DNA from 2 places in the Microbacterium sp. MRS-1 genome. Region 1 is predicted to be linked to the other one. Evidence: predicted binding sites of a transcription regulator. Region 1 holds the regulator's gene; the other holds the start of a gene.

What was found. Region 1 encodes LexA, which represses DNA repair genes until DNA is damaged. Its sites were predicted from a motif close to TCGAACANNTGTTCGA; they were not measured.
Region 2: the regulator LexA is predicted to act here: its motif matches at 13,025-13,040, upstream of AS96_RS04545 (HNH endonuclease signature motif containing protein).

Annotation. Positions count from the first base shown of each region.
Region 1 covers NZ_JAUF01000029.1:36,767-52,334, forward strand. Annotated here, with positions in the region: gene hisB (imidazoleglycerol-phosphate dehydratase HisB) at 1-531, opposite strand, end outside; gene AS96_RS06510 (histidinol-phosphate transaminase) at 590-1,696, opposite strand; gene AS96_RS06515 (LysM peptidoglycan-binding domain-containing protein) at 1,731-2,111, opposite strand; gene lexA (transcriptional repressor LexA) at 2,422-3,087, shown strand; gene AS96_RS06525 (hypothetical protein) at 3,090-4,184, shown strand; gene AS96_RS06530 (methylenetetrahydrofolate reductase) at 4,109-5,083, opposite strand; gene AS96_RS06535 (alpha/beta hydrolase family protein) at 5,233-7,149, shown strand; gene hflX (GTPase HflX) at 7,157-8,680, opposite strand; gene AS96_RS06545 (class I SAM-dependent methyltransferase) at 8,750-9,391, shown strand; gene dapF (diaminopimelate epimerase) at 9,414-10,277, opposite strand; gene AS96_RS06555 (ASCH domain-containing protein) at 10,407-10,862, shown strand; gene miaA (tRNA (adenosine(37)-N6)-dimethylallyltransferase MiaA) at 10,909-11,823, opposite strand; gene miaB (tRNA (N6-isopentenyl adenosine(37)-C2)-methylthiotransferase MiaB) at 11,820-13,376, opposite strand; gene AS96_RS06570 (regulatory protein RecX) at 13,442-14,014, opposite strand; gene recA (recombinase RecA) at 14,203-15,258, opposite strand; gene AS96_RS06580 (DUF3046 domain-containing protein) at 15,525-15,568, opposite strand, start outside.
Region 2 covers NZ_JAUF01000018.1:605-16,172, reverse strand. Annotated here, with positions in the region: gene AS96_RS04605 (aldo/keto reductase) at 1-208, opposite strand, end outside; gene AS96_RS04600 (LLM class flavin-dependent oxidoreductase) at 509-1,540, shown strand; gene AS96_RS04595 (dihydrofolate reductase family protein) at 1,709-2,353, shown strand; gene AS96_RS04590 (extracellular catalytic domain type 1 short-chain-length polyhydroxyalkanoate depolymerase) at 2,375-3,307, shown strand; gene AS96_RS04585 (alpha/beta hydrolase) at 3,586-4,890, opposite strand; gene AS96_RS04575 (ArsR family transcriptional regulator) at 5,220-5,843, shown strand; gene AS96_RS04570 (cytochrome ubiquinol oxidase subunit I) at 5,944-7,398, shown strand; gene cydB (cytochrome d ubiquinol oxidase subunit II) at 7,411-8,445, shown strand; gene cydD (thiol reductant ABC exporter subunit CydD) at 8,524-10,227, shown strand; gene cydC (thiol reductant ABC exporter subunit CydC) at 10,224-11,903, shown strand; gene moaA (GTP 3',8-cyclase MoaA) at 11,906-12,964, opposite strand; gene AS96_RS04545 (HNH endonuclease signature motif containing protein) at 13,136-14,647, shown strand; gene AS96_RS04540 (tetratricopeptide repeat protein) at 14,660-15,175, shown strand; partial or broken gene AS96_RS04535 (sulfate/molybdate ABC transporter ATP-binding protein) at 15,200-15,568, opposite strand, start outside.

The DNA of each region.
Region 1 (15,568 bases):
TTTGTACTCGGCCTCGGCGACGTGATGCGGGTCCCGTCCGCCGAGCACCGTGACGTGCATCGTCAGACCAGCATTGAAAGCGAGCGCTTCGAAGGTGTGGCGGACGAGTGAACCGGTGAAGTGGCCGCCGATGAGGTGGTGCTCGAACCCGACCGGCTCCCCGGTGTGGACGAGATAGGGGCGCCCACTGATGTCGACCACAGCCTGGGCCAGCGCCTCGTCCAGGGGAACGAGCGCGTCTCCGTAGCGCGAGATGCCGCTCTTGTCGCCGAGCGCCTGGCGGATCGCCTGCCCCAGGACGATCGCGGTGTCTTCGACGGTGTGGTGTGCATCGATGTCGGTGTCTCCCGAGGCGCGCACGGTGAGATCGGTGAGCGAGTGCTTTGCGAAGGCCGTGAGCAGGTGGTCGAAGAACGGCACCGTGGTGTCGATGCTGCTGCGCCCGGTGCCGTCGAGGTCGAGGTCGAGTTCGACCGTGGACTCGCTGGTCGCGCGTCGCAGGGATGCCGTGCGGAGGGCCGGGGTGCTCATGAGCCGAGTCTACCGAGAGCGCGCGCGCCGGCCCGGCGTGTTACCCCCGCGATCACCGTCAGTGCGCGCCGGCACCGCCCGGACCGAGGGAGGCGAGCGCATCGAGGAACACCGTCGACTCCTCCGCGGTGCCCGCCGTGACACGCAGACTGTGGGCGATGCCGACGTCGCGGATCAGAACGCCGCGTTCGTAGAGCCCCTGCCACGTCGCCGCAGGATCTTCCACACCGGAGAAGAGCACGAAGTTCGTCCAGCTCTCGAAGGGGCGGTAGCCCAGCGCGTCGAGTGTCGCGGAGATACGGTCGCGCTGAGCGACGATCTCGTCGACCATCGCGAGCATCGCCGGTGCGTGACGCAGCGCGGCCGATGCCGCCGCCTGCGTCAGCGCACTGAGGTGGTAGGGCAGCCGCACCAGACGCAGGGCATCGATGACGGCGGGGTCGGCCGCGAGGTAGCCGACGCGAGCGCCGGCGAACGCGAAGGCCTTGCTCATCGTGCGAGAAACGACCAGCCGCGGCCGATCGGGCAGCAGCGTCAGCGCCGACCGGGAATCGCGGGGCGCGAACTCCTGGTAGGCCTCGTCGACGATCACGATGCCGGGTGCGGCGTCATAGACGGCCTCGATCACATCGAGTCCGAGTGGCGTTCCGGTCGGGTTGTTCGGCGCGCACAGGAAGACGACATCCGGCTGCCCCCGGTCGACCTGAGCGGCCGCGTCTTCGGGGGCGAGTGTGTAGTCGACGCCGCGCGTCCCGCTCACGTACGTCGCGCCAGTGGCACGAGTGAGCAGCGGGTACATCGAGTAAGTCGGTGCGAAACCGAAGGCCGTCCGACCGGGGCCGGCGAACGCTTGCAGAAGGTGCTGCAAAACCTCATTCGATCCGTTCGCCGCCCAGATCTGCGCGGCCGACAGGCCATGACCCAGGTACTCCGCGAAGCCCTCCCGCACGGCGGTGAACTCGCGATCCGGATAGCGGTTCACCTCCCGGAGCGCACGGGCGATGCTGTCGAGGATGTCGTCCGCGACCGCTTCGGGCACCGGATGCGTGTTTTCGTTGACGTTCAGCGCGACGGGCAGCGGAGCCTGGGGAGCGCCGTAGGGCGTCAGGCCGCGCAGGTCGTCTCTGAGGGGAAGGTCATCGAGTCGAACGCTCACCCTCACCATCGTAGAGGTCGCCGTGTTGAGCGGACGAGGCTGATCAGTGGCCGGCGGAGTACTCGGCCGGGATCGCGATGCTCTGTCCGGCATCGAGGCTGCCCGAGTCCAAGGCGTTGAGTCGAACGATCGCGTCGACGGCGTCGCGCGGGTCGACGTCAGGTGCGACCGCGCGTGCGATCGACCAGAGCGTGTCGCCCGGCTGAACCGTGACGTGGGTGAACGTGACTCCCGAGGATCCCTCATTGGAGGCCAGCGCGCCGCCGCCGGACACGATGCCGATACCGAGCGCGACGATGACGGGGATCGAGGCGAGGAAGGCGAGCACCCGGCGACCACGAACCGTCAGGCGCAGACGGGTGGCGGGGGCCGCCGCGATGACACGGCCGCGGGGCGAGGCGCCGAGGATGTCGATCGTGGTCATGGGTTCCTCCTTGAGACGTGTCCCGCGCCGCGGCGTCGGGGGTGAGAGCGTCACCTCGAAGATTCGAGTCGAGATTCGCATCCGCCTCTCGGCCGGGAGAGCCGGATGCGAATCTCTGTTCCGAATCTATCTTCGATAGTGTTCGAGTGTCAAGCGATACGGTTCTCGCAGATGAATCGAATCCGACACGCGCACGCGTGCCGTCCGACCGTGCGAAAACCGGATACGGTTTCGACAAGACGACCCCATCACCAACCTCCGACATTCGAAGGCTCTGCCTTCCGGGGACGCGATCGAAGGAGCGCGCGACATGGCCGAGAAGCCTCAGACACGCAGGCGGAAGAGCCTCAGCGACAAGCAGCTGAAGATCCTCGAGGTGATCCAGACCTCCATCGCGCGCCACGGCTACCCGCCGAGCATGCGCGAGATCGGCGACGCCGTGGGCCTGAAGTCGCTGTCCAGCGTCACCCATCAGCTCAACCAGCTGGAGCTGAGCGGCTACCTCCGCCGCGACGCCGGCAAGACGCGCGCGATGGAGGTTCTCATCGACCTGCCGGGTGCCGCCGCCGAGAATCCCGCCGACCTCGCTCCGGCCGTGGGCGATGCGGCGCTGGTCCCTCTGGTGGGGCGCATCGCGGCGGGCGTGCCGATCACGGCAGACCAGCAGGTCGAGGAGATCTTCCCCCTCCCCCGCCAGCTCGTCGGCAAGGGCGACCTGTTCATGCTCAAGGTCAGCGGCGAGTCGATGATCGACGCCGCCATCTGCGATGGCGACTGGGTCGTCGTGAGATCGCAGCCGACCGCGGACAACGGCGACATCGTCGCGGCGATGCTCGACGGCGAAGCGACGGTGAAGACCTTCCGGCAGCGGGACGGCCACACGTGGCTGCTCCCCCGCAACTCCTCCTTCGAGCCCATCCTCGGCGACGACGCGGTGGTCCTCGGTCGCGTCGTGGCCGTCCTGCGCGCGATCTGATCATGTCGCGGGCGCGCGCCCTCGCATCGGCCGTCGCGATCGTCCTGGCCGTCGTCTGCCTCCCGTTGTCCATCCTGAGCGTCTGGGCGCGGGTGCAGCTGGTCGACGAAGACGCGTTCACCGCGACGCTTGTGCCGCTGGCCCGTTCGACCACCGTGCAGGACGCGCTGATCGCGGCATCCGCCGACGCGGTGGACGCGAGGCTCGACGCCGACGCCCTCACCGGCTCGATCGTCGACGGCATCATCGGGCTGGGCGTCGGCGACCGGGCCGCGGACGCATTGCGGCGACTGCAAGCGCCTGCCGCCGCCGCCGTGCAGACTCTCGTGCACGACACGATCGCCGACGCGATCCGCTCAGACGGCTTCGGGTCGCTGTGGGAACAGCTTCTCCGGCAGTCTCATCGCGCGCTCACGCTCGCCGCGACCTCCGATGGCGCCGGCGTCGTGGTGCAGACCGAGGCCGGACTCGGCATCCAGGTCGGCGCCGTGGTGGCGGGCGTGAAGGAACGTCTGAGCGCGCAGGGCGTGGCGTGGGCGACGCTCATCCCCTCCGTCGATCACGTCGTGGTCATCGGCTCCGGAGACACCCTCGCCGCCGTTCGAACGGGATATGCGCTCGGCGTGACGGTGGGATGGTGGATGCCGGTCGCTACCGTCATCCTGTTCCTCAGCGGGATCGCGCTCGCGCGGCGACGCCTGAACGCACTCGCGGCGGGCCGCACTCGCGGCGGCGGCGTGCCTCGGGGCGCTGCTGATCGCGGCTGCCGCGGGGCGGGCGGCGGTGTCGTCCGCCGCAGCCGGGACGGCGCTGACGCCGGCCGCGGCCGCCGCCGTCTTCGACCAGCTGCTGGCGGCGGCGGTCGGCGCGACCGGCGCAGCTCTGGCGATCGCTCTCGCCGTCGCCGCCGGCGCGTGGCTCGCCGGTCAGTCCGTGCGCGCGGCGGCTCTTCGCCGCGCGTGGAGTCGTTGGGGTCTTCGCCGCGCGGCGGCGGACGAGTCCTCCGACTGAGCGGACGGCGTCAGGGGCTCGCTTCGGAGATCAGCTCTGCGGCGCGCAGCACGCCCAGAACGGTGTCGTGGTTGTTGAAGGCGTAGAGGTGGATGCCGTCGGCGCCGCCGGCGACAACGGACCGCGCGAGGTCGGCGGCATGGGCGAGGCCGACGGCGCGCTGCGCGGCGGCATCCGGAGCCGACTCGAGCGCCGCGGCGAGAGCGTCGGGGCGCGCATCTCCGGTGAGCTCGAGCACTCGGCGCAGTCGCCCCGGAGAGGTGATGGGCATGATCCCGGGCACGATCGGGATGACGACCCCGGCCGCACGGGCGCGCTCGACGAAGTCGAGGTACTCGTCGGCGTGGAAGAAGAGCTGTGTCAGGGCGGACGTCGCCCCGGCGGCCTGCTTGGCGAGAAGTGCGTCGATGTCCTCGTAGCGGTGACGCGAACGCGGGTGACCGTTCGGGAACGCCGCGACGGCGATCTGGACGCGGTCGCCGTCGATGACCCGAACCGCTCCCGGAACGCCCGGGATCTCCCGCTCCCGATACGGCGAGCGCTCCGCCTGCACCCGGCCGATCAGCTGCACGAGCTGAGCGGCCGACTCCAGATCGCCGAACACGATGTCGTCCTCGCCGATGCCGACGGGCGGGTCGCCCCGCAGCGCCAGGAAGCGGGTGATGCCGGCATCGAGGAAGTCGCGGATGACCGTCGTGGCTTCGGCGTAGCTGCTGCCGACACAGGTCACGTGCGCGACGGGCGGAACGGTCGTCTCGCGGAGGATGTGCGTCAGCACGGTGAGCGAGCGGTCGGTCGTCGAGCCGCCCGCTCCGAACGTCACGGAGATGAAGCGCGGACCGGCGGCGGCGAGCACGCGAATGGTCTCGTAGAGAGCAGGCAGCTGCTCGGGGGTGCGCGGAGGGTAGATCTCGAACGAGAACGGTACCCGCGGCGAGGCCGTGACGGCGGCCGCCGGAGCGCCGACGCGAGGTTCGTGGGCCATCTTCGCTCGGTTCCCTCTCGGGTCGGGGTCGTGCGGCCGGTCGGCCCCGGCCTCGATGCCCCACTTTAGAGCCACTGCGGTGCCCTCACCCGCGTGTGACGGCACGTGCCTGCCGACGTGGCAGGTCGCACACGCGTAGCGTGGCAGCCATGGTCGATGTGCACCCTTATGGATCCTGGCCCTCCCCGTTCACCGCCGCGTGGGCTTCTTCGGCTTCTCCCCGGGTCGACGGCGCTGCGCTCGTGGGCGACGAGGTGTGGTGGGCGCAGTCGGTGGCCGAAGAGGCCGGCCGCACGGCCGTGTTCCGGCGCGATGCGACCGGCACGGTGCACCTCGTCCTGCCGGCGCCGTGGAACGCCCGATCCGGCGTCCACGAGTACGGCGGCGGGTCGTGGGCGGTCGACGATGCCGGTCGGCTGTTCTTCGTCGAACGCCGCGACCAGCAGGTGTGGGTGCAGGAGCCCGGCTCGGACCCTCGTCCCCTGACGGACGATGCGGATGTCCGCTACGGCGGACTTCGCGCGACCGGCGGGATGCTGCTCGGCATCCGCGAGCGCGGCGGCCGCGAGCGAGCGATCGTGCGCATCGACCTCGACGGTGCGGGAGCAAACGACCTCGTCGCGGGCAGCGATTTCGTGGCTCAGCCCGCGCTGTCCCCGCGCGGGGACCGGCTCGCGTGGGTGGCCTGGAATCATCCCGACATGCCGTGGGACCGCACGACCCTGCGTATCGGTCGTCTCGAGGACGGCGCCGTGGTCGAGTGGACCGACGTGACCGACGGCAGCACGGCAGCGCTCCAGCCCGAATGGACCGACGAGGACGACCTGCTGTACCTGGACGATGCGACGGGTCGGTGGAACCTCTGGAGCCTACGCCTGGATGCCGACCTGCCGCGGGCGCCTCTCGCCCCGGCCGATGCGGACACGGGGGGCCCGCTGTGGTCACTCGGCAGCCGCTGGTTCGGTGTGACGTCCGACGGCGGGGTGATCGCTGTCCGCACCAACGGCTCGGATGAGCTCGTCTGGCGGGATGCCGCGGGCACCGAGACCGTGATCGACATCCCCGCCACCGCATCCCTCGCCGTCGAGGCGGTCGTCGGCCGCCGGGCGCTGGTCTCCGGCATGGCACCGGGCGTGAGCGGCATCTGGCTGGTGGAGTTCGATGCGGAGGGGGCGACGGTGCACGTCGACCTCATCGTCGGACACCGTGCGGAGATCGCGGGTGAGGATCTCGATGCGTGGCTTCCCGAGACGCGCCCGTTCTCCTTGGAGGGTCCGACGGGGACGGTGCACGCATTCGTGCACCCCCCTCACCATCCGCGTGTCGCGGCATCCGATGCAGAGCGCCCGCCCTATCTCGTGCTGGTGCACGGCGGACCGACCGGCCACGAGGGCGGCGTCGCCGATGCGAAGACGCTGTTCTTCACGAGTCGCGGCATCGGAGTACTGGAGGTGAACTACGGCGGCTCGACCGGATACGGCCGCGCGTACCGGGAGCGTCTGCGCGGACAATGGGGCGTCGTCGACGTGGCGGACGTCGCGGCAGCCGCCTCCGGCCTTGCCGCCACCGGCGCCGCCGATGGCGGCCGCCTGGCGATCAAGGGCGGATCGGCAGGCGGCTGGACGGTGCTCGCGGCGCTCGCGCGCACCGATGTGTTCCGCGCGGGCATCTCCCGCTACGGCGTCGGCGACGCCCGAACCCTGGCCGCCGATACGCACGATTTCGAGTCACGGTATCTCGACGGACTCATCGGGCCCCTGCCGGAGGCCGAGGAGCTCTATATCGAGCGCTCCCCGTTGACGCATATCGACGGGTTCCGCGTGCCCGTGCTGCTGCTGCAGGGTGCGGATGACGCGGTCGTGCCTCCGTCGCAGGCCGAAGCGATCCGCGACGCTCTCGCCGCGCGCGGCATCCCGCACGCCTACGTGCTCTACGAGGGCGAGGGACACGGGTTCCGCGGCGCTGAGGCAGTCGTGCACGCGCTGGAGAGCGAGCTCGCTTTCCTCGGCCAGGTGTTCGGCTTTCCGACGCCCGGCGTGCCGGCGATAGAGCTGACGGCAGGCTAGGCGTGCGTCAGAGCGCGTAGGGCGCGAGCTCCGCCGCGAGCCGCTCCGAGACGTGCGCGTGCACGGCGGTACCGCCCTCCTCGTGGGCCGTCGAGACGATGTGCCCCGACTCGTGCACCGCGTTGATGAGGTCTCCACGCTCATACGGCACGAGTGCGCGCACCTCGACCGCCGGCAGCGGCAGGGCGTCCTCGATGACGGTGCGCAGCTGATCGATGCCCTCCCCCGTCCGCGACGACACGAACAGCGCGCTCGGCTCGAGACCGCGCAGCACCAGCCGCGCGTCGTCGTCGACGAGGTCCGCCTTGTTGAAGACGACGATCTCGCGCGTCGAGCGCGCACCCACGTCGCCCATCACATCGCGTACGGTCGCGAGCTGCGCCGCGGGGTCGGGATGGGAGCCGTCCACGACGTGTACCAGCACGTCGGCGTCGCCCACCTCTTCCAGCGTGGAGCGGAACGCCTCGACGAGCTGGTGCGGCAGGTTCCGCACGAAGCCGACCGTGTCGGTCAGGGTGTAGACGCGCCCGTCGGCCGCTTGGGCACGGCGCACCGTCGCGTCCAGCGTCGCGAACAGCGCGTTCTCCACGAGCACGCCGGCGCTCGTGAGCCGGTTGAGCAGGCTCGACTTGCCGGCGTTGGTGTAGCCGGCGATCGCGACGGACGGGATCGTGTTGCGCTTGCGTTCGCTGCGCTTGGCCTCGCGGGCGGGCGCGAAGTCGCGCAGCTGCCTGCGCAGCTGCGCCATCTTCGTGCGGATGCGCCGGCGGTCGAGCTCGATCTTGGTCTCGCCCGGTCCGCGTGAACCCATGCCGGCGCCTCCGGCGCCGACCTGGCCACCGGCCTGACGGCTCATCGATTCACCCCATCCGCGCAGTCGCGGAAGCAAGTACTCGAGCTGGGCGAGCTCGACCTGCGCCTTGCCCTCGCGGCTCTTGGCGTGCTGGCTGAAGATGTCGAGGATGACGGTGGTGCGGTCGATGACCTTGACCTTGACGACGTCCTCCAGCGCGCGACGCTGGCTCGGAGCGAGCTCGGTGTCGGCGATGACGGTGTCGGCGCCGACCGCGGCGACGAGGTCGCGCAACTCCGCCGCCTTGCCGCGGCCGATGTAGGTCGCCGGGTCGGGGTGCGGACGTCGCTGCAGCACCCCGTCGAGCACGACCGCGCCGGCGGTCTCGGCGAGCGCGGCGAGCTCGCGCAGGGAGTTCTCCGCGTCTTCCTGCGAGCCCTGGGGGTACACCCCGACGAGCACGACGTTCTCCAGCCGCAGCTGGCGGTACTCGACCTCCGTGACGTCTTCGAGTTCCGTGGACAGACCCGGCACGCGGCGCAGCGCCGCGCGCTCCTCACGGTCCCACTGATCGCCGTCGGTGTCGCCATAGGCGACGGTCGCGGCATCCTGCAGCGCCTGGGCGGCACCGAAGACGTTCGCGCTGGAGCGGCCCTCGGCACGTGCCAGCACGCGATCCACCGGATCGAGCGGCGTGTCCTCGCCGTGCGCGTCGGTGGTCTCGGTGGTGTGGGTCATGGATTCCTTCCAGGTCAGCCTTGCAGTCTAGCCTCCCGCACAGGCCGGTGGCTCCGGTACGCTCGCAGGATGGGGAGTGACCACTACTTCAGCGCCTCCCCGTCCAGCGCCGAGAACCTCCGTCGCATCCGCGTGTCCCTCGGCGGGCGCACCGGCGAGGTCACGACCGCGGGCGGGGTGTTCAGCCCCGACCACGTCGACGGCGGGACGGCGGTGCTACTCGCGAATACTCCGCCGCCCCCTCCGGGCGGCCACCTGCTCGACCTCGGCTGCGGCTGGGGGCCGATCGCGCTCAGCCTCGCCGTGCAGTCGCCGCACGCCACGGTGTGGGCGGTGGACGTGAACGACCGCGCTCTCGACCTGGTGCGACGAAACGCGCAGGAGTGGGGTCTCACCAACATCAACGCGGTGCGCCCCGAGGACGTTCCCGGCGACGTCCGCTTCCGCGGCATCCGATCCAATCCCCCCATCCGCGTCGGCAAGAACGAGCTTCACGGTCTGCTGGAGACGTGGCTGCCGCGCTTGGACGAACGCAGCGACGCGTGGCTGGTCGTGCAGCGCAACCTCGGGTCCGACTCCCTGCAGCGGTGGCTGGCGGCGACATTCGACGACGGATACTCGGTGACGCGTGCGGCGACCGGACGCGGCTTCCGCGTGCTCAAGGTGCGCCGGCACGGCGCGGTGCCGACCGGCGCGATCGACCTGCCCTGAGTCGCCCGCGATCGACCGCGCGTCAGGCCAGGCGCACCTCGCCCGAGTAGACGAGGGTCGCCGGACCCGACAGCAGCACGTGGTCGCCGTCGGCGTCGGCGACGATGCGGACGCCGAGGATGCCGCCGGGCACCTCGACACTCCAACGATCGGGCGCCGCGGGTCCGGCCCAATGGCGGACGGCGAGCGCCGCTGCTGCGACACCCGTGCCGCAGGAGAGCGTCTCACCCACCCCGCGCTCGAAGACCCGCATACGGATGCTGCCGACGCCGTTCTTGACGAGCGGATCGGCCGGCACCACGAACTCCACGTTCGCCCCGGCGACCGGCTCCGGATGCAGCAACGGCTGCACCGTGAGGTCGAGCTCCTCGAGCTCACCCGCGCTGGAGAGCGCCACGACGACGTGCGGGTTGCCGACGTCGACGCCTTGGCCGGGGCGGGCGACGTCGAGTCCCCGCGCCTTGACGACGGTCTCGCCGTCGATGGCGAAGACGCCGAGGTCGACCTCGAACCCGGGGTCGCTGCGGGTGAGGGTCTTGATGCCGGCGCGCGTGCCGATGCGCAGCGGTGCGGCGTCGATGTCGGCGCGACCGGTGTCGACGAGGTACTTCGCGAAGACGCGGATGCCGTTGCCGCACATCTCGGCGGCGGAGCCGTCGGCGTTGCGGTAGTCCATGAACCACTCGGCATCCGTCATCGCCTCGCCCTCACGGATGCGGGCGCTGCGGACGACCCGCAGGATGCCGTCGCCGCCGATGCCGAAGCGGCGGTCGCAGAGCGCGGCGATCTGGTCGGCCGACAGGTCGAGGACGCCCTCGTCGTCCGGGACGATCACGAAGTCGTTGCCCGTGCCGTGACCCTTGGTGAATGCGATCGACTCTGCCACCCGGTCAGTCTACGGTCCACAGCCCGAGGCCCGGCCGGCCGCGCGCGAGCGACGTGGCAGGATCTGAGGGTGGCAGAACCCGCTCTCTCCTCTCACGCGCTCCCCCTCGACAGCGATGCTGCGGCCGCGATGTGGGAGGCCTACCGCGCCGCGCGGCCCGAAGCGGTGCTCGCCGGGGGCGAGTACACCGTCGAGCACTTCGGTGACAACGCCCGGCTCGCCGACGAACTCCTCGACATCGTGCTGTCGGGGCGGAAACGAGCGACGGCAGAGCTCGTGGCCGACTTCGTCGCTCGGGGCGATCTCGTGCCGCGCATCGGATCGCACTGGATCGCGTGCGACAGCTCCGGCGCACCGCGCATCATCATGCGCACGACCGAACTGAGGTTGGGTCCTTTCACCAGCGGCGACGCGGCATTCGCCGCCGACGAGGGCGAGGACGACGGATCGCTGGAGAGCTGGCAGCGCGAGCACCGCCGCTACTGGACGCGCGTCGCCGCCGCCCGCGGAGCCGAATGGTCGGAGGAGGACGAGATCGTCTTCGAACGCTTCCGCGTCGTGTGGCCCCCCGAGCACGCCGACTGAACGACGAGGAGCGGCTCGGGCTGCACGGTGAGTTTGCGGACTTCGCTCACGCCACCGAGTCTGCCAGGACGACCGCGTCGACGTCGGGCGCGACCCAGCGCACGTCGGCATACCGGCGAAACCACGACACCTGGCGCCGCGCGTAGCGTCGGGTGAGCGCCTGCGTCTGGGCGATGGCCTCGGACGCATCGAGCTCACCCGCCACGTGCGCCAACGCCTGCGCGTAGCCGATGGCCCGGCTGGCCGTCACGCCCCGCTCGAGGCCGCGGTCGCGGAGGGCTGCGACTTCGGTGAGAAGTCCCTCGCGCCACATGCGGGTCACCCGCTCGTCGAGGCGCGCGACGAGGGTTGCACGCTCGACCTCCACACCGATGAGGGTCGTCGGCACGTGCCAGAGCACGGGATCTGCGGGCAGGACGGCGCCGTGACCGCGGTCTCCCTGCACGGCGACCTCGAGGGCGCGCACGATCCGCCGAGCGTTGCGCGCATCGATACGGTCGGCGGTCGCCGGGTCCAGTGCGCGCAGACGCTCCAGGAGCGGCCCGGGGCCGCCCTTTTCGAGAGCCGCTTCCAGCTGTGCGCGCAGGATGTCGTCGTGCGGCGGGAAGCGGAAGTCGTAGACGACACTCGAGACGTAGAGGCCCGAGCCGCCGACGAGGATGGCGTCCGCTCCGCGGTGGAAGATCTCTGAGATGACGGTACGGGCCGCTTCCTGGTACGCGGCGACCGCGGCCTCATCCGTGACCTCGAGCACATCGAAGAGATGGTGCGGGATGCCGCGGCGCTCGGCGACCGACAGCTTGGCGGTGCCGATGTCCATCCCGCGATACAGCTGCATGGCGTCGGCGTTGACGATCTCCGCCGGGCGACCGCGGGCGGTGAGCGCTTCCGCGAGCCGCAGGGACAGATCGGACTTGCCCGTGCCCGTGGCGCCGACGACGCCCCACAGACGCCCGGTCACCCGAGGCGGAGCGTCGGCAACCCGAGCGCCACCGTGCGGGGTGCGTCCGTCTCGCCCGCGACGCCCGAGGATGTCGGCACGCCGCATGACTCCGCCTGGGTGCGATCCCAGGCGTCGCCCGCGCGCGTGCGCCGAATGCGCAGCGGCGCCCCGTCGGGGCTATCGGCGAGCAGGTGGAACGGAGCGGCGTGCGTCACGGTCACCGTCACGACGTCTCCGGGGCGCGGAACGGCCGAGCCCCGAGGCAGCTCGAAGTGGACGAGCCGATTGTCTTCGGCGCGGCCGGTCAGGCGGTGGGTCTCGGCATCCTTCTTTCCCTCGCCGGTCGAGACCAGCACCTGCAGCTCGCGGCCGATCTGGGCCTTGTTCTCTTCGAGGCTGATGCGCTCCTGCAGGGCGATGAGCCGCTCGTACCGCTCCTGCACCACGGCCTTCGGCACCTGGTCGGGCATCGTCGCGGCGGGGGTGCCCTCACGGATCGAGTACTGGAAGGTGAAGGCGCTGGCGAACCGTGCCTGCGCGACGACGCGCATCGTGTCCTCGAAATCCTCATCGGTCTCACCGGGGAAGCCGACGATGATGTCGGTGGAGATCGCCGCGTGCGGGATGCGGTCGCGGACCCGCTCGAGGATGTCGAGGAAGCGGTCACTGCGGTAGGAGCGCCGCATCGCCCGTAGGACGCGATCGGATCCGGACTGCAGCGGCATGTGCAGCTGCGGCATGACCTGAGGAGTCTCGGCCATGGCATCGATGACGTCATCGGTGAAGGCGGCCGGGTGCGGACTGGTGAACCGGATGCGCTCGAGCCCCGGGATCTGCCCGGCGGCACGCAGCAGCTTGCCGAACGCCTGACGGTCACCGAACTCGACCCCGTAGCTGTTGACGTTCTGACCCAGGAGGGTGACCTCGACGGCGCCGTCCTCGACGAGGAGCCGGATCTCGTTGAGGATGTCGCCGGGGCGGCGATCCTTCTCCTTGCCGCGCAGGCTCGGCACGATGCAGAAGGTGCAGGTGTTGTTGCATCCGACGGAGATCGAGACCCAGCCGCTGTGCACGGCGTCGCGCTTGGTCGGCAGGGTCGAGGGGAAGACCTCGAGCGCCTCGAGGATCTCCAGTTCTGCATCGCCGTTGTGGCGCGCCCGCTCGAGGAGGCTGGGCAGCGAGCCCATGTTGTGGGTGCCGAAGACGACGTCGACCCACGGCGCCTTCTCGAGCACGGCCTCTTTGTCCATCTGAGCCATACAGCCGCCGACGGCGATCTGCATGCCCTCGTGACGATCCTTGCGACTCTTCAGATGCCCGAGGGTGCCGTACAGCTTGCCGGCGGCGTTGTCGCGCACCGCACACGTGTTGATCACGACGACATCGGCCTCGGAGCCCGCCTCCGCTCGCACGTATCCGGCGCTCTCCAACGAGCCGGAAAGTCGCTCGGAATCGTGCACGTTCATCTGGCAGCCGAAGGTGCGCACCTCGTAGGTCCGGGCACGACCGTCGGCGGCGACGGCGGCGTCCGATGGCGCGATCAGCGTGGGGGCGGCGGACGGAGAAGTCATGATGCGTTCATTCTACGATCCGTCACCATGCACGAACCCGAGGCCCCGCGCACCGGGAAAACGGCTCACTCGAAGCGCACGGTTCCCGCCGGCGCACGCCGAACCGGTCGCCCGAGTTCTTCGAGGGCCTGCCGCGCTGCGGTCAGCGCGCTCGCACCGTACCCGCGCCGCGCGAGTTGGCCCGAGAGCCGCCGCAGCGCCGTATCGCGATCGAGGTCGCGCATCGTCCGGGCCTTCTGCCGCGCGAACTCGAGAGCACGGTCCGCATCATCGTCAGGCAGCGCATCGAGTGCCTCGTCGATGACCTCGCGCGGGATGCCGCGGGCCGACAAGGTCTGCACGAGCATCGCGCGCCCCTGTCCCTTTCGTTCGACGCCACTGTGCACGAGCTGCTCCGCCAGTGCCGAGTCGTCGAGGTATCCGAGGCTCCTCATGCGGTCGATGACGTGGTCGATCGCCGCGTCGCCGAGCTCGCGTTCGCGCAAGAATCGCGATGCCTCCCGTTCGGACAGGGAGCGCGTTCGCAAGCGCTTGATCAGCGCGGCCTCCGCATCGTCGACGACGGTCGCGATGTCGTCCTCCCACGCCGCGTCGACGGGCTCCTCCGTCCAGGTCGGATGCCAGCTGAGATCGCCCACACCGCCCCTACGCCCGGACGGACCAGGGAACACGGGGGGTGTCGCGGGTTGCGGGTCGCGCGGACCTGCCTCATCCTGTGGCTGGTTCGCGGAGGCGGAGGAGACGCGTGCGTCGGCGGCATCCCCGCCGAACAGCGGGATCACGGGGGCGAGCCGCTCGGACTCGTCCCCGTGTCGCGACGTCGTCATCAGGCCGGCCGGCGCGCGGCCAGATCATCGGCAGGCGCGACCTCGGCCCCACCGCGCGGCTCACCGATTCCCAGCTTCTGCTTGATCTTGGTTTCGATCTCCGCCGCGATGTCGGGGTTCTTCAGCAGGAAGTTGCGGGCGTTCTCCTTGCCCTGACCGAGCTGCTCACCGTCGTAGGTGTACCAGGCGCCGGACTTCTTCACGAGGGCGTGCTCGACGCCGAAGTCGATGAGCGAGCCTTCGCGCGAGATGCCGGTGCCGTAGAGGATGTCGAACTCGGCCTGCTTGAACGGCGGCGCCATCTTGTTCTTGACGACCTTGACGCGCGTCCGGTTGCCGACCGCGTCGGTGCCGTCCTTCAGCGTCTCGATGCGACGGATGTCGAGACGCACCGAGGCGTAGAACTTCAACGCCTTTCCGCCGGCGGTGGTCTCGGGTGAGCCGAAGAACACGCCGATCTTCTCGCGCAGCTGGTTGATGAAGATCATGGTCGTGTTGGTCTGATTGAGACCACCGGTCAGCTTGCGCAGCGCCTGAGACATGAGGCGAGCCTGCAGGCCGACGTGGGAGTCGCCCATCTCGCCTTCGATCTCGGCCTTGGGGACGAGCGCAGCGACGGAGTCGATGACGACCAGATCGATCGCTCCCGAACGAACCAGCATGTCGGCGATCTCCAGCGCCTGCTCCCCCGTGTCGGGCTGCGACACGAGCAGCTGATCGATGTCGACACCGAGCTTCTGCGCATAGTCGGGGTCGAGCGCGTGTTCGGCGTCGATGAAGGCGGCGATGCCGCCGGCGCGCTGCACGTTGGCGATCGCGTGGAGCGTGAGCGTCGTCTTACCCGAGGATTCGGGACCGTAGATCTCGATGATGCGCCCGCGGGGAAGACCTCCCACGCCGAGAGCGACATCGAGGGCGATCGAACCGGTGGGGATGACTTCGACGGGGGCACGGTCGTCGCTGCCCAGTCGCATGACCGAGCCCTTTCCGAACTGCCGGTCGATCTGGGCGAGGGCCGACTCGAGGGCCTTCTCGCGGTCAGCGGGTGAGGGCATGACGTGCTCCTTGTGCTCTGCCGTGGACGGCGCTGCCGGCCTCGGGATTCCGTCGCCTGTAGGCTGTCACGCCCCCTCCCGGCGGGAAGGATGCTGCGACAAGGCGGAGGTGTCGTGATGACGGTGTCCACGCTAGAGACGGTCTCCGACATCGGTGGGCGACAGGCCTCGAATGTGGACAAACGTCCCGAGTCACCTCATGTGCAGGAGCCTACGCCCATCGAACAGAGTTTCGATCACGCGACACGCCGCGCGTCCGTCGCGGATCAGCGTCGGCGCGGCTCCATCAGTCCGACGCCGTGGCGCCGCG
Region 2 (15,568 bases), on a different contig from region 1:
AGGCGCCGATGATCGTCTCGCTCTCGCCGCCGCTGTGGCCGGGGGCCCACGCGCTGTAGGAGTCGGCGGTGTCGATGAAGGTGCCGCCACCGGCGTGGAACGCGTCGAGGATCCGGAAGGACTCCTCGCGGTCGGCCGTCCAGCCGAACACGTTGCCGCCGAGGGCGAGGGGGAAGACGTCGATGTCGGTGTGCGCGATGCGGGTCATGCTTCGATCCAACCACCGGCGTGGCGGACGTGTTCCCCGCATTCCGATCTGTTGCAGGGCCTGACGCGCACCCGGGAGGGGTGAGTATCGGCAACGGCCCCCGGCCGCGCGCCGCGCGGACCGCCGCGATGCGCGACAGGCGAGAGACACGTCCGAGAAACCGCGCGCGGCGCGAGAAACCACCCCCAGGTGGGTTTCTCGCGGCGCCGTTGGTTTCTCGCCCGCGGCTCAGGCGTCCTTCGGGCGGCCGCGGCATCCATTCAGCGGAATGGATGCGGGAAGCGTAGCGTTGTCGTCATCATGCAACGTTTCGGAACTCTCTCGTTCGGCCACTACGGCCCGCTCGGCGGCGGTCGCGAGCTGACCGCCGGCGACATGCTGCACCAGGCGATCGATCTCGCGCAGGGCATGGACGATCTCGGTGTCAACGGTGTCGCGGTGCGGGTGCACCACTTCGCCCGCCAGCAGGCCGCCCCGATGCCGCTGCTGGCGGCGATGGCCGCGAAAACGAAGCGGATCGAGGTCGGCACCGGCGTCATCGACATGCGCTACGAGAACCCGCTGTACCTCGCCGAGGAGGCGGCCGCGGTCGACCTCATCTCCGACGGTCGGCTGGCTCTCGGCGTCAGCCGTGGGTCACCCGAGACGGTCGTGCGCGGCTACGAGAAGTTCGGCTACACGGCATCCGACCCGCGCGGCGCCGACCTCGCACGCGAGCACATGGACCTGTTCCTGCGCGCGATCGACGGCGAGGGCCTGGCCGAGCGCGACGCCAACTCGCCTTTCGGCGGCGGTCACGGACTGCAGCGCATCGAGCCGCACGCGCCGGGTCTGCGCTCGCGCGTCTGGTGGGGCGCGGGCTCGCGCGACACGGCCGAGTGGGCGGGACGCACGGGACTGAACCTGATGTCCTCGACCCTCGTCACCGAGGCCGACGGACGCCCGTTCGACATTCTGCAGGCCGAGCAGATCGATCGTTTCCGCGCCGCTTGGGCGGAGGCGGGCCACGCCGGCACGCCGCGGGTCTCGGTGAGCCGATCGGTGTTCCCGATCACGACCGCCGAGGACGAGCTGTACTTCGGCCACAGTCAGGAGGGCGACGGCATCGGCTACATCGACGGCTTCCGTTCGACGTTCGGCAAGACGTATGCCGCCGCCCCCGACGTGCTCGTCGAGCAGCTGCTCCAGGACGCCGCGGTCATGTCCGCCGACACCTTGATGCTCACCATCCCCAGCCAGTTGGGCGTGGAGTTCAACCTCCGCATCGTCGAGTCGTTCGCGACGCACGTCGCGCCCGCCCTCGGCTGGCAGTCCACCCTCGCGTCGGCCTGACCCGTCGCTCGCGGGGGTTTCGCACACGCAGATTCGGAGATGCGCAACGGATGCGGACCGTGGATGCCGCGGCATCCGCATCCGGTGCGCAGATCCGAATCCGATGCGCGCGGGGCGAGCGCCGGGGCGACCTTGCGCGGAGGCTGACGATGACCGACGCTGGTCGTCATGAGCCGTGTGCGCCTGGACCTGAACATCTCCCTCGACGGATTCGCGACGACGACCGATCAGACCCCGGAGAACCCTTTCGGTGACGATTGGGGGCGCCTGACCCGCGACTACACCGCGACGCGAACGTTCCGGGAGCGCGTGCTGCACGACGACACGGGCGCGGGGACCACCGGCGTCGACGACGAGTATGCGCAGCGCTACTTCGCCGACCTCGGCGCCGAGATCATGGGCGCGGGCATGTTCGGCCTGCACGAGCACGGCGACGACCCCGACTGGCGGGGATGGTGGGGGGACGAGCCGCCGTTCCGCGTGCCCGTGTTCGTGCTCACCCACACGCCGCGGCCGTCCATCGAGATGGCCAACGGCACGAGCTTCCGCTTCATCGATGCGTCAGCCGAGGAAGCCCTCGCCCAGGCGCGCGCCGTCGCCGCCGGGGGTGACATCCGTATCGGCGGGGGCGCCAGGACGGCGCGCTCCTTCCTCGATGCCGGGCTGGTCGACGAGCTGCACGTCGCTGTCGTGCCCATCATCCTGGGGCGCGGCATCCGCCTCTGGGACGACCTGCGCGGCCTGGAGAACGGGTACGAGGTGCGCGCCGAGGCAGCCGAAAGCGGCGTGACCCACCTCACGTTCCGCCGCTGAGGATCGGGAAGGCAGCCGCAGATGCGCCGGGCGATCGCCGTCATCGCACTGCTCACGCTCGTGGCGAGCCTCGCCGCGTGCGCCGGCTCTCGCTTCGACCCGCCCGCGCTCTCCACGGCCGGCGTCAGCGCCTCCGGAAGCTCGCAGCATCGGCTCACCGTCGACGGCCACGACCGGTCGTATCGGCTGTACGTGCCCGCTCACCTCTCCGCGCCGGCGGCACTCGTCGTGATGCTGCACGGTGGCTACGGGTCGGCGCAGCAGGCCGAGGCGTCGTACGGGTGGGACCGGATCGCCGACGAGCACGGCGTCGTCATCCTCTACCCGGACGGCGACGGCCGGGCCTGGAACGCAGGTGGGGGATGCTGCGGGTGGCCCGCCCGCGACGGCACCGACGATGTGGCGTTCATCGCTGCGGCGGTTGCCGATGCGCAGAAGCGGGTTTCGATCGACGCCGGGGCCGTCTTCGCCGCCGGCATGTCCAACGGCGCGATGATGGCCTACCGACTCGCGTGCCAGACGACGCTGTTCGCCGCGATCGGCCCCGTGTCCGGAACGATGCCGGTCGGGCTGGAGTGCCCCGCTCCCGCCCCGACCTCGGTGATGGCCGTGCACGGTGTGGACGACACCCGTGTGCTCTACGACGGGGGCGCATCCACCGTAGGCACCGCGCGGATCGACGCCACCGCGCAACGGGATGTCCACGCGCTCTGGGCACGGGCGGCCTCGTGCGACGAGGATGTCACCACCTCGGCGCCGCCGCTGACCACCGAGACCGCCGCCTGCCCCGACTCCCGCACGGTACAGCTCGTCAGCATCGCCGGGTACGGCCACGAATGGCCCTCACCCGACGGCGGATCCACGCCCCAGGGCGAGCAGGTCTACCGGGGATGGGATGCCACCGCGCAGCTGTGGTCGTTCTTCGACACGCACCGACGAGCGGCATCCGGCTGAGCGGAGACGAACGATGAAGACGAACGATGAAGGCGACCGTCGCATCCCCCCAGACCGACAGTCGCCTTCATCGTATCGCTGCCCGGCTTCGGGCGCCGGATCGCTTAGTCACGACGCTACGTCTTCGAGCCGCAGACGCCCAGTGAATATGGCCAATCTTGCGGCAACCTGCACATTCGGTTGAATAGAGCGCTCTTGCGGCCTCGCGAGCCGCTCGGAGCGCACGGATCTTGCGCAAGTCTTGAGGAAGTCGATCTTGACGAGAAGTCAACAGCTCGCTACCGCGTCTGACCGACCGAGAGTCCGAGAACGGGATAGAGCACGGTGAAGCCCTCGACCAGACCGAGCTTCAACGCGTCCCCGGTGTGCCCGACGCCCGGGATATCGTAGCGGGTGACGGCCATCCCCGCCTTCCGCGCGGCCGCAGCGAGGGTGTCGGCGTGCGCCATGTATGCGGGGTCGGCGGATCCCGCCGTGAACACCGCCGTCATCCCGGCGTACGTCCCGGCCGGAGCGGCCGCCAGGATGTTCACGGGCTTGGAGGCTTCGAACGCCTCGCTGCTGCCGCCGTAGACGGTCTTGGTGATGTTGGCGACCTGCTCGGATCCCGGGAAGGGCTCTCCCGAGATGTCGAGGATGTTCTTCCACATCGCGGGGTAGTCGGCCCCGAAGGAGATCGCGCACCCTCCTCCGTTGGAGTATCCGGCGATGGTCCAGAAGGCGGGGTCGTTGATGATGCGCAGGTGCGCCTTCGCCCACGCGACGACGTCCTGCGTCACGTAGGTGCGCGCCCGGCCGAAGGCCGCAGAGTCGGCGCACGCGGTGTCGGCGTTGGCGGAGCCGACTTGATCGGCGACGATCACGATGGGCGCCAGGCCGTGGTTGCGGGCGGCGAACTCGTCCAGCACGTCGCTGATCGCGGTCGGGTCGGGGTTTCCGGGATGGCCCATCATCATGATGACCAGCGGTAGGGCCGGCGCGTTCGGAACGAGCGCGGCGGGAGGCAGGTAGATGCCCACGGGGCGGGCGGCGAAGCCGGATGCCGTGGCAGGAATGACCTGCGTGCCGCGCGACCCCTTGGCCGGCATTCCGGCGGGCGGCACGAAGGACTGCGCGAGCGGAACGGTCGGAACATCGGTTGTGGGCCCGACGTCGGGCAGATCGAGCGGGTCGTAGCCCGACACACCGAAGAGCGTCGCCAAGGTCGGGTTCAACCCGAAACCGGCGTTGATGCCGATCGCCGCGGCGACGAGAAACACCAGGACGGCGAGGGCGGACACGATCCGCCGCCACCATCGCGCACCCACCAGCGCGCCGAGCGCGACCCCGGAGGCAGCGAGGGCGCCGGCCGCCCACTGCAGGACGAACCCCGGCAGGGGCGCCGGGCCGAACAGCTGCATCCGATCGACGACATGCACGAGCGCCACGCCCAGCCCGGCTCCCGCGATCGCGCCCCCCGCAGCCCACAGAATGGTGCGCCTGTCCCAGCGACGCACGAGCACGACCAGGAGGAACGCTCCCGCGATCGTGTAGACGATGATCGGGACAGCGCCATCGATGATCGGCAACTGCCAGATCTGCATGCACCGACTCTAGGGCGACACACCTTGGCCATCGCTGAGCGCCGCGGGAGAGATCTGCCCGACTCGTCGCCGCCGGCGGCGCCTGTGCAGCGCGCCGAGACCCGCGAGCAGCGCGATCAGGCGCAGACGCGAAGACGAGGAGTCGGCGGGGCCGCCGCGACAGCGACTCTGCCGACGTTTGCGGGTGCGGGAGAACGCCGCATCGACGGCAGGTGAACGGATGCCGACGCCCGCGTTTCCACCCATCGGACCGCCTTCCGCCCCGCCGGAAGAAACCCCCCGCAGATCGGGGGTGGCACACACGAGCGAAACCGTGAATAATGTGAGGTATGACCACAGGTCGCCCGGTTGGGTACAGCGCCATTTCCAGCTATTCACGTGTCGAGATCCTGCACCTCGTCCAGGAGCAGCCGCGTCGCACGATCACCGAGATCGTGGAGGCGACGGCCCTGCACCCGAACACCGTGCGCGAGCATCTGCAGCGTCTGATCGACGAGGGCTACGTCGTGTCGGCGGCGGAGCACCGCACCACCCGCGGTCGCCCGCGCGTGCTCTACAGTGCGGCCGACGGCATCCTGGCCTCCAGCGCCATCCAGCGCCGCAAGGTGCGCGCCGCCGCCGAGCGGGGCGACCTCATGCGCCGCGTGCTGCCGGGAGCCGCGCCCGAGCTCGACACCGAAGCCCTCCATCAGGTCGACGCCCTCGTCGAGGACCTGATCGACGCCGGCTTCGATCCACTGGTCGATGAGCGCGAGCTGACCGTCGACCTCACCCCCTGCGCACACGCCTCCTCCCAGGCCGAGCATCGCGAAGTGCTGTGCCGCGTGCACCTGGGTCTCATGCAGAGCGTGCTCAGCGCCGCCGGCGGGCCCCTCGCCGTCGATGCCATGCGCCCGTCCTGCGACCCGCGCGAGTGTGTCGTCCAGCTGATGTTCGCCGGCGCCACGGCCTGATCAGACCTCGGTTCTTTTTCACGGCCCCGGGCGCCCGGGGCTGGGAAATCCCTGTGTAGCTTCAGTCACGAAGAAGACTCCCGCCCTCGGAAGGATGACGATGGACTTCCTGGACCCGCTCCTGCTGGCTCGCTGGCAGTTCGGCCTGACGACCCTTTATCACTTCATCTTCGTGCCGCTCACGCTCGGGATGTCGCTGTTCATCGCGATCTTCCAGACCGTCTGGTACCGCACCGGAGAGGTCAAGTGGCTGCACCTGACGCGGTTCTTCGGGAAGATCTTCCTCATCAACTTCGCGATGGGGATCGTCACCGGCATCGTGCAGGAGTTCCAGTTCGGGATGAACTGGTCGAGCTACTCCCGCTTCGTCGGCGACGTGTTCGGCGCTCCCCTGGCTTTCGAGGGCCTCATGGCCTTCTTCTTCGAGGCGACCTTCATAGGCCTGTGGATCTTCGGGTGGAACAAGCTGCCCCGCGGCATCCACCTCGCCACCATCTGGATCACCGTCGCCGGCACCTGGCTCTCGGCCTACTTCATCCTCGCGGCGAACGCGTTCATGCAGAACCCCAAGGGCTACCAGATGTCCACCGAGGGGCACCGCGCCGAGATGGCCGACTTCTGGGAGGTGCTGACCAACCCGGTCGCCCTCACCCAGCTGCCGCACACGCTCTCGTCGGCGATCATGTTCGCCGCCGGGGTGATGATCGCCGCCTCCGCCTGGCACCTGTCGCGCGGACGCAACCTCGACACCATGCGCACGTCGCTACGCTTCGGCCTCTGGGCGATGATCATCGGCTTCGTGGCCGTCTTCCTCTCCGGCGACCAGCTCGGCCTCGTGATGGTGCAGACCCAGCCCATGAAGATGGCGGCGGCGGAGGCGATATTCAACTCCGCGTGCGGCGCGAATGCCTCGTTCTCGCTGTTCTCCATCGGCACCCCCGACGGTACCGGCGAGGTCTGGTCGCTGCGCGTGCCGTATGTGCTCGCCTTCCTCTCCACGTCCACGCGCGACTTCAACGGCTGCGTCGAGGGCATCAACGACCTCAACAACCTCTACACGACCCAGCTCTTCCCGCAGTTCGCCGACCAGGTCGACGGCAACTTCGCGCCGATCCTCTGGGTCACGTACTGGTCATTCCGCTGGATGATGGGCTTCGGCCTGCTCGCCACCGCCATCGCGGTCGCGGGTCTCTGGGTCACCCGCAAGGGCGCGAAGCGCCCGGTCGCCGGCTGGATGTGGAAGATCGCGATCTGGCAGGCGCCGCTCGCCCTGTTCGGCATCCTCGTCGGATGGATCTTCACCGAGATGGGTCGCCAGCCGTGGATCGTCTTCGGTCTCATGCTCACGCAGGACGGGGTCTCCCCGAACGTGCCGGGCTGGACGGTGCTGATCTCGCTCGTCGCGTTCACCCTGATCTACGCGATCCTCGCGGTCGTGGAGTTCGGGCTCATCTTCAAGACGGTGCGCGAGGGTCCGCAGGCCCTCCCCGACCCCGACGACCTGACGCCCGAGGGGCATCTGAAGGTCGACGACGTCCCCTCGACGGTGTACTAGGAGCTGGCTGACATGGACCTCGCAACCCTCTGGTTCTTCATCGTCGGAGTGCTCTTCGTCGGATACTTCGTGCTCGACGGCTTCGACTTCGGCGTCGGTATGGCGCTGCCCTTCCTCGGCAAGGACGAGGTCTCGCGCCGCCAGGTGATCAACACCATCGGCCCGGTGTGGGACCTCAACGAGACCTGGGTGATCGTCGCCGGCGCGTGCCTGTTCGCGGCGTTCCCCGAGTGGTACGCGACGCTGTTCAGCGGGTTCTACCTGCCGCTGCTGCTGATCCTCCTCGCCCTCATCGCCCGCGGCGTCTCGTTCGAGTACCGTCACCAGCGCGAGGACCTCTCGTGGAAGCGCCGCTTCGACTGGATGATCACGATCGGCTCCGCCGTGCCGGCCCTCCTCTGGGGCGTCGCGGTCGCGAACATCGTGCAGGGCGTGCCGATCGACGCCGACAAGAACTTCACCGGCTCACTGTTCACCCTCCTGAACCCCTACGGGCTCTGGGTCGGCGTGACGACGCTGCTGCTGTTCTTCCTGCACGGCGTCTACTTCGTGGGCCTGAAGACCGACGGTCAGGTGCACCACGACGCGCAGGCGCTCGGCAAGAAGCTCGCGATCCCGACCGTGATCTTCGCGGCCGGAACCGTGGTCTGGACGATCTTCCTCGCCGCCGGTCGCGGCGCCCCGCTGCTGTGGGCGGTCATCGCCTGCGGTGTGATCGCCGCGGTCGCGCTGCTGCTGTCGGCGTGGTTCAACATCGCCGACCGCGACGGCAAGGCGTTCGCGGCCGGGGCGGTCACGATCGTGTTCGCCGTGCTCACACTGTGGCTGGCTCTGTTCCCCTACGTCATGCCGTCGACGACCGATGACGCCTTCAGCCTGACCATCTCGAATGCGTCCAGCACGCCGATGACGCTGCAGATCATGTCGTGGGCCGCGCTCATCTTCCTGCCGCTCGTGCTCGCCTACCAGGCGTGGACGTACTGGATCTTCCGCAAGCGGATCACCCGCACGACGATCGAGAAGGCGGAGCTGGCCGCAGCCCACTGAGGCCGCTTCACCGGCCCCGGCGCTCACCCCACGGGTGAGGACCGGGGCCGGTGTCCGTTTATGAGGCAGGATCGAAGAATGGCAACCGAAGCCGACCAGGGCCGCACGCGGGTGCGGCCCGTCGACCCGCGACTGGTGCGCTACGCGTCGGCATCGCGGGCGTTCTTCGCCGCGATCGCGGTGATCGGCGTGCTGCAGACCGCGGTCGTCGTCGCGTTCGCGTGGCTGCTGACGCACGCGATCACGCGCGCGATCGACGGGATGCCGTGGGCCGAGCTGACCACACTGCTGACCGCGCTGGCCGCCGTCATCGTCTCCCGTGCGCTGCTGCTCTGGGCGCGCGAAGCCCTGTCGGCGCGTGCCGCCGCGCGCGTGCAGGCGCAGCTGCGGGCGCAGCTCGTGGATGCCGTCGGCATCCTGGGCCCGGGATGGCTGGCAGGCCGCAACAGCGCGCAGCTCGCGGTGACCGCGGGGCGCGGCCTCGAAGCGCTGGACGCGTACTTCGGACGCTATCTGCCACAGCTCGTGCTCACCGTGATCGCGACCCCGGTGCTGGTCGCCGTGATGTGGTGGGAGGACTGGATCTCCGGGCTCACGGTGCTGCTCACTCTCCCCCTGATCCCGCTGTTCATGGTGCTGATCGGCCTCGCGACGCGCACGGTGCAGCAGAAGCAGTGGCGCACCCTGGGGCGCCTGGCCGCCCGCTTCGCCGATACGGTCCAGGGTCTGTCGACGCTCAAGGTCTTCGGCCGTCAGCATCGCGCCGTGCGGTCGATCGAGAAGGTCACCGACACCTACCGCGTCGAGACGATGCGGGTGCTGCGTGTGTCGTTCCTGTCGGGTTTCGCGCTCGAGCTGCTGGCGTCGATCTCGGTTGCGATCGTGGCCGTGTCGATCGGCTTCCGCCTGGTCGACGGGTCGCTCGCGCTCGCGGTAGGCCTGTTCGTGCTGCTGCTGGCGCCCGAGGCGTACCTTCCGCTGCGCCAGGTCGGCGTGCAGTTCCATGCCGCTGCGGAAGGCGTGGCCGCGACCGACGACGTCTTCGCGGTGCTCGACGAGGCCCGCGAGCTCGCCGCCCATGCGCAGCGCGCGCCGCGGACGGCCGACGCCGCGACGGTGAGCGCCGGCCCGGGACGACTCGTGCTCACCGGACTGCGCGTCCGGCGCGGCGACCTGCTCCTGCCCTCCGTCGACCTCGTCGCGGAGCCCGGTACCGTCACGCTCATCGAGGGACCGAGCGGCGCCGGCAAGTCGAGCGTGTTCGCGGCCCTCCGCGGCGCGGTCGCCTTCGACGGGCACGCCGAGCTGGACGGCACACCCGTGAGCGCGCTCTCCCCCGCGACGTGGCTGGCCTGGGCCGGGCAGCATCCGGGACTGATCTCCGGCACCATCGCAGACAATGTCGCACTGGGCGACGATGAGACTGCCGCGGCATCGCGGGGCCCCCTGGTCGCACGCGCGCTGGAGCTCGCCCAGGCGGGCGCGCTCGATCCCGATCAGGAGCTCGGAGTGCAGGGCGCGGGCTTGTCCGGCGGACAGGCCCAGCGCGTCGCCGTGGCGCGCGCCGTGTTCCGTCACCTTCGCGCTCGCGCCGCCGTGATCGCCCTCGACGAGCCGAGCTCCGCACTGGATGCCGCGACGGAGGCGGCCCTGTGGCGCGGCATCCGAGATCTCGCCGATGGCGGAGCGACGGTGCTTCTCATCTCTCACCGGCGCAGCGCGCGGGAAATCGCCGACCGCGTCGTGACGCTGTCGGCGACACCGGCGGAGGTCGGAGCATGACCACGACGACGGACGTGCTGCGGCGGGCGATGCCGTCGTTGCGCCGATTCTGGCCGGGCGCCGCGTCCGGCTTCCTCTCGGAGGCGTCGGCGGTCGCCCTGCTCGCCTGCAGCGCGTGGCTCATCGTGCGCGCCAGCGAGCAGCCTCCGGTGATGTACCTGTCGGCCGCCGTCGTGGGCGTGCGCGCCTTCGCTCTCAGCCGGGCCGCCTTCCGCTACACCGAGCGACTCGCGAGCCACGATGCGGCGCTGCGCCAGCTCGCGGTGACGCGCACCGATCTGGTACGCAGGCTCATTCCGCTCGCCCCGGACGGGCTGACCCGCACGCGGCGCGGCTCGGTGCTCGGCGCTCTCGTCGACGACGTGGACGAGCTGCAGAACCTGCCGCTGCGCGTCGTGCTGCCGCTCGTGTCGTCGGCGACGGTGGCCCTCGGCGCCGTCGTGCTCGTCGGGATCGTCTGGTGGCCGGCGGCGCTCACCCTGCTCGCGTGCCTCCTCGTGGCGGCGGTCGTTGCGGTCGGCTGGGGATGGGTGGCCGGATCTCGCGCCGAACGTTCCATCGCGCCGTTGCGCGCACGCCTCGCCGACGCCGTGCTCGATCATCTCGCGAGCCTGGACGTTCTCGCCGCGTACGGAGCCGACGCGCACAGTGCGCAGCGCATCGCCGCGGCGGATGGCGCGTTGCGGCGGGCGGTGACCCGCCGGGCGGGTGCGCAGGCGGGCTCGACGGCCGTCGTGTCGGTGCTGGCTGGCGCGGCCTCCGTCTTCGCCGTGCTGGCCGCCGTTCCGGCGCTCGGCGACGGGACGATCACCGCTCCTGCCTTCGCCGTCGCGGTGCTCGTGCCGATGGCCGTGTTCGAGGTCTTCGCCGCGGTGCCGGCGGCAGCGTCTTCATGGCGACAGGTGCGCGCCGCGGCCGCACGCATCGCCGAGGCCGTGCCGGACGAGGCACCGGCGGGCATCCCGCTCGAGGTCGCCCGCGACGCCGATGCGTACGCACGAACGGACGCCGCTCTCGGCGCTGGCCTCGTTCTGCAGGGCGTCGCGGCGCGCTGGCCGGGAGCCGCAGAGGATGCCCTGCACGCGTTGGATCTGACGGTCGCCCCGGGCGAGCGGATTCTGGTCGTGGGCTCCAGCGGCGCCGGCAAGACCACGGCGGCGCACGTCCTCGTGCGCTTCTTGGAGACGACCGCCGGCCGCTACACGATCGGCGGGGTCGATGTGCACGACCTCGACCCCGACACCGTCCGCGAGACGGTCGGGCTCTGCGAACAGCAGCCGATGCTCTTCGACGAGGACATCCGGCAGAACCTCCTCTTCGCCCGCGACACGGCCACGGATGCCGAGCTGGAGGCGGTGCTGCAGCGGGTGGGCCTGGGCGACTGGCTCGCCGCGCGCGGCGGCCTGGATGCGCGCGTCGGCGAGCGCGGAGCCCTCGTGTCGGGCGGGCAGGCCCAGCGGATCGCGCTAGCACGGGCGCTGCTGCACGGCTTCCCCGTGCTGGTGCTCGACGAGCCGACCGCCGGCGTCGACGCGGACGCCTCCGACGCCCTCCTGACCGACCTGCTCGGTGCCGTCGGACCCGACCGCGCCGTCGTGCTGATCTCGCACGTCGACGTCCCCGCCGAGCTCGTCGACCGCACGGTGCGGCTGACCGGCGGACGCATCGAAGCCTGAGCTCAGCCGCCGATCGCGTTCATCCCGCGCGCCGGCTGCAGGAACGACGGATCGTCGATCGCGTGGCCGGGAAGCTTGCCGGCGATGCAGTCGTGCAGCAGCGCGTCGAGCGCGACATCGTCGGCGCCGGCACGCAGCAGCGGCATAAGGTCGTACTCGTCGTTGGAGAACAGGCAGTTGCGCAGCTGACCGTCCGCGGTGAGCCGCAGGCGGTCGCATGCGCCGCAGAACGGGGCGGTGACCGAGGCGATCACGCCGACAGCGGCGGGTCCGCCATCGAGCAGGAAACGCTCCGCAGGCGCTCCCCCGCGACCCGGAACGGGCTCGAGGCTCCAGCGTTCCGAGAGCGCTGAGAGGATCTCGTCGCGGGTCACCATGCGGGCGCGATCCCATGTGTGACCGGCATCCAGAGGCATCTGTTCGATGAAGCGCATCTCGGCGCCGTGATCGAGCGCGAAGGCGACGAGGTCGACGAGCTCGTGGTCGTTGACGCCACGCATGGCGACCGCGTTGAGCTTGAGCGGGCGAAGGCCCGATGCGGATGCCGCGGCGATGCCCTCCACGACATCGTCGAGGCGGTCGCGTCGGGTGAGCTCGCGGAAGCGGTCGCGGTCGAGAGTGTCGATCGAGATGTTGAGGCGGTCAAGCCCGGCATCGATGAGGTCGGGCAGCACCTCGCCCAGGCGGATGCCGTTCGTCGTGAGGGCGACCTCGACGGGGCCGTCGGGACCGGCGATCGCGGCGATACGCCGCACGACGTCGACGATGTCGGCGCGCAGCAGTGGCTCGCCGCCCGTCAGCCGGAAGGTCGTGATCCCGGATGCCGCCGCCAACCGCGCGACCCGCACGATCTCATCGGTCGAGAGGATGCTGGTGCGCGCGAGCCACTCGTTGCCCTGCTCGGGCATGCAGTAGGTGCACCGCAGCGAGCACCGGTCGGTCAGCGAGATCCGCAGGTCACGGTGCACGCGACCGAAACGGTCGACGAGCGGGGCGCCCGGGGCCGTCGGCCGCGCTGACGCGGCGCGTCCCGTGCGCAGCATGAGCGGGACGGCGGGCATGCACCGAGGCTACCCGGCTGTGCGCGGGCGGAGGCCGAATAGCGGATTCTCTTGCCAGTTTCGTACTTTTGTTCTATAGTGGAGGGAAGCACAACCCGTCGCATGCCCCCTGGCGGCGGGGGGATCGGCCCTGACGCGCCGATGTGCCTGCAGGTCTCTAGGGGGTGAATCATGCTCGCGGTATCGGATGCTCGTCCGGTCGAGTCGGTCGCGTCCGCGGGTTCGGGGTGGCCGGCGTTGGACGGGCTGGTCGATGGCGTCGTCGATACGCGTCGTCGCGCGGCGGCGGCGCAGGCGGCAGAAGCCCGGTTGCTGGCGGCTGCGGTGGATCTGGTTGCGGATCGGGTGGAACTGTTGCGGCAGGAAGCACAGCAACTGGGGCGGGCACGCGTGCGCTCATCCGACGCGGACCTACCGCTGCGAGAGGTCGCATTGGAGCTCGCGATGGCGCTGCGGGTGTCGGATCGGGGTGTGCAGCGGCGCATGTCGGAAGCGTTCCTGCTGCGTGAGCACTTCCCCACCACCTTGAAGGTGTGGGAGGACGGCGGCATTGATGCGGCGCACGCGTGGGCGATCAGTCGCATCGGGATGCTGCTTCGCACGCCCGACGATCGTGCCCGTTTCGAAGCCCTCGCCCTGGAGGCCGCACGGACGGAGTCTCCGACGCGGATGACGGCGGCGGTGAAAGTCATCGCTGCGACCATCGACCCCGACGCGTTCACCGACGCCACCGACCGCGCGTACGAGACCCGCTCGGTCCGACTGTTCGACCTGGATGACGGGATGGCACGCCTGATCGCCGACCTTCCCGCACCCCTCGCCTACGCGATCCACGACGCCCTCACCAGCCGCGCCTGCCACGTCCTCGACCACCCCGAAGGCGCCGCCGACGGCGCGGCCGCGAGCGGCGGTGGTGAAGGTGATGCAGACAGTGGAGATGGTGGTGACAACGACGGGCAGAGCGTCGTCACGGGGACGGCGCGCACTACCAGCGATATTGGCAACGCCGACACCGACCCAGCATCCTGCGGTGGTGCGATCTGCGTGCAGGAGAAGGATCACCGCACGCTCGCGCAGGTGCGCGCTGACATCCTGAGCGACCTGCTGCTCACCGCCACTCCCACCACCACAGCCACCGGGGCGGGGCTGGACACGGTGACCGCGCAGATTCAGTTGACGATCCCCGCACTCACTCTCGCCGGCGCCCCGGACGCAGGTCCAGCGATCCTGACCGGGTACGGCCCGATCCAGCCCGCCCTCGCCCGAAGACTCACCGGGCTCGCACCCGGGTGGGATCGGGTGTTCACAGACCCCATCGCCGGCATCCCGGTCGCGGTCGACCGGTACCGGCCGTCCGCGGGCCTTCGCCGCTACCTGAGCGCACGGGATGAACGATGCCGCACGCCCGGATGCACCCGCCCCGCACACCGATGCGACCAGGACCACACCACCGCCGCCGCGATCGGCGGAGCGACCGCACACGATAACCTCGCCCACCTGTGCCGACGACACCACACGCTCAAACACCACACCACCTGGCGAGTACGGCACCTCGGAGGCGGAACCCTGCAATGGACCTCCCCCACCGGACGACACTACGAAGACCACCCGCCCAGCCGCGTCCGATTCGTCCCCGACACCACCACACCGGCACCTGGCGGGGGCGAGCCGCCACCGTTCTGAGAGGATCGACGGATGAGCGAGAGCCTCGATGCCGAGTTGGACCGCATCTTCGCGGCGCGAGATCGCGATGCGATGGCGCCGACGATCGCGGCGCTCGAGGAGATCCACGCCCGGCATCCCGATCACGCGCGTGTCCTGTACGAGCTCGCGGGGGCGCATGACACCGCCGGTGACGAAAGCGCGGCCTCGGCTCTGTATCCGCGCGCGCTCGACGCCGGTCTGACCGGCGACATCCGCCGCCGATGCCTGCTCCAGTACGCCAGCACGCTGCGAAACCTCGACCGGTTCGACGAGTCCCTCCGGGTGTTCGCCGACGCTCGCGACGAGTTCCCCGAAGCGGTCTCACTGGCCGTGTTCGAGGCCCTCAGCCTTCATGCTGCCGGCCAGGTCCACGCGGCCTTCGCCGAGCTGCTCGATGTCGTCGCCGCGCACGCGTCGGAGACGGAGCTGGATCGCTACCGCGCATCGCTGCGCGCAAACGCGGACTACCTGCGAGATCTGGACGTCGCCGCAGACGGCGGGGCGTGACAGCACGCCGCCGTCTGCGCGCACTCAGCTCGCGACGATCCGCACGTCCGCGACATCCACCGACAGGCGCACCGCGTCGCCTTCCGCCGTCTCCGCGGCGAGCATCTGCGCGACGGTGAGCTCGCAGACGACCGGCGGTGACGCCGTGTACACGCGGGCGCCCGCGGGCGTCGCCTCGATGCGTTCCACGCGCGCCGTCCACGTCGCGGTGCCGGCTGCCCGCACCGGCTCGGCGGCGCCGGCCCCCGCGGCCTCGCCCTCCGATGCCCCGGACCCTTCGCTCTCAAGGCGTACGGCACCGATCGGGATGAGCGCCACCGCGTCCCCGTCGCGCACCCCCGCAGCTCGCAGCCGCAGCACCCCGGCACCCCACACGCCGTCCTCCACACGCCC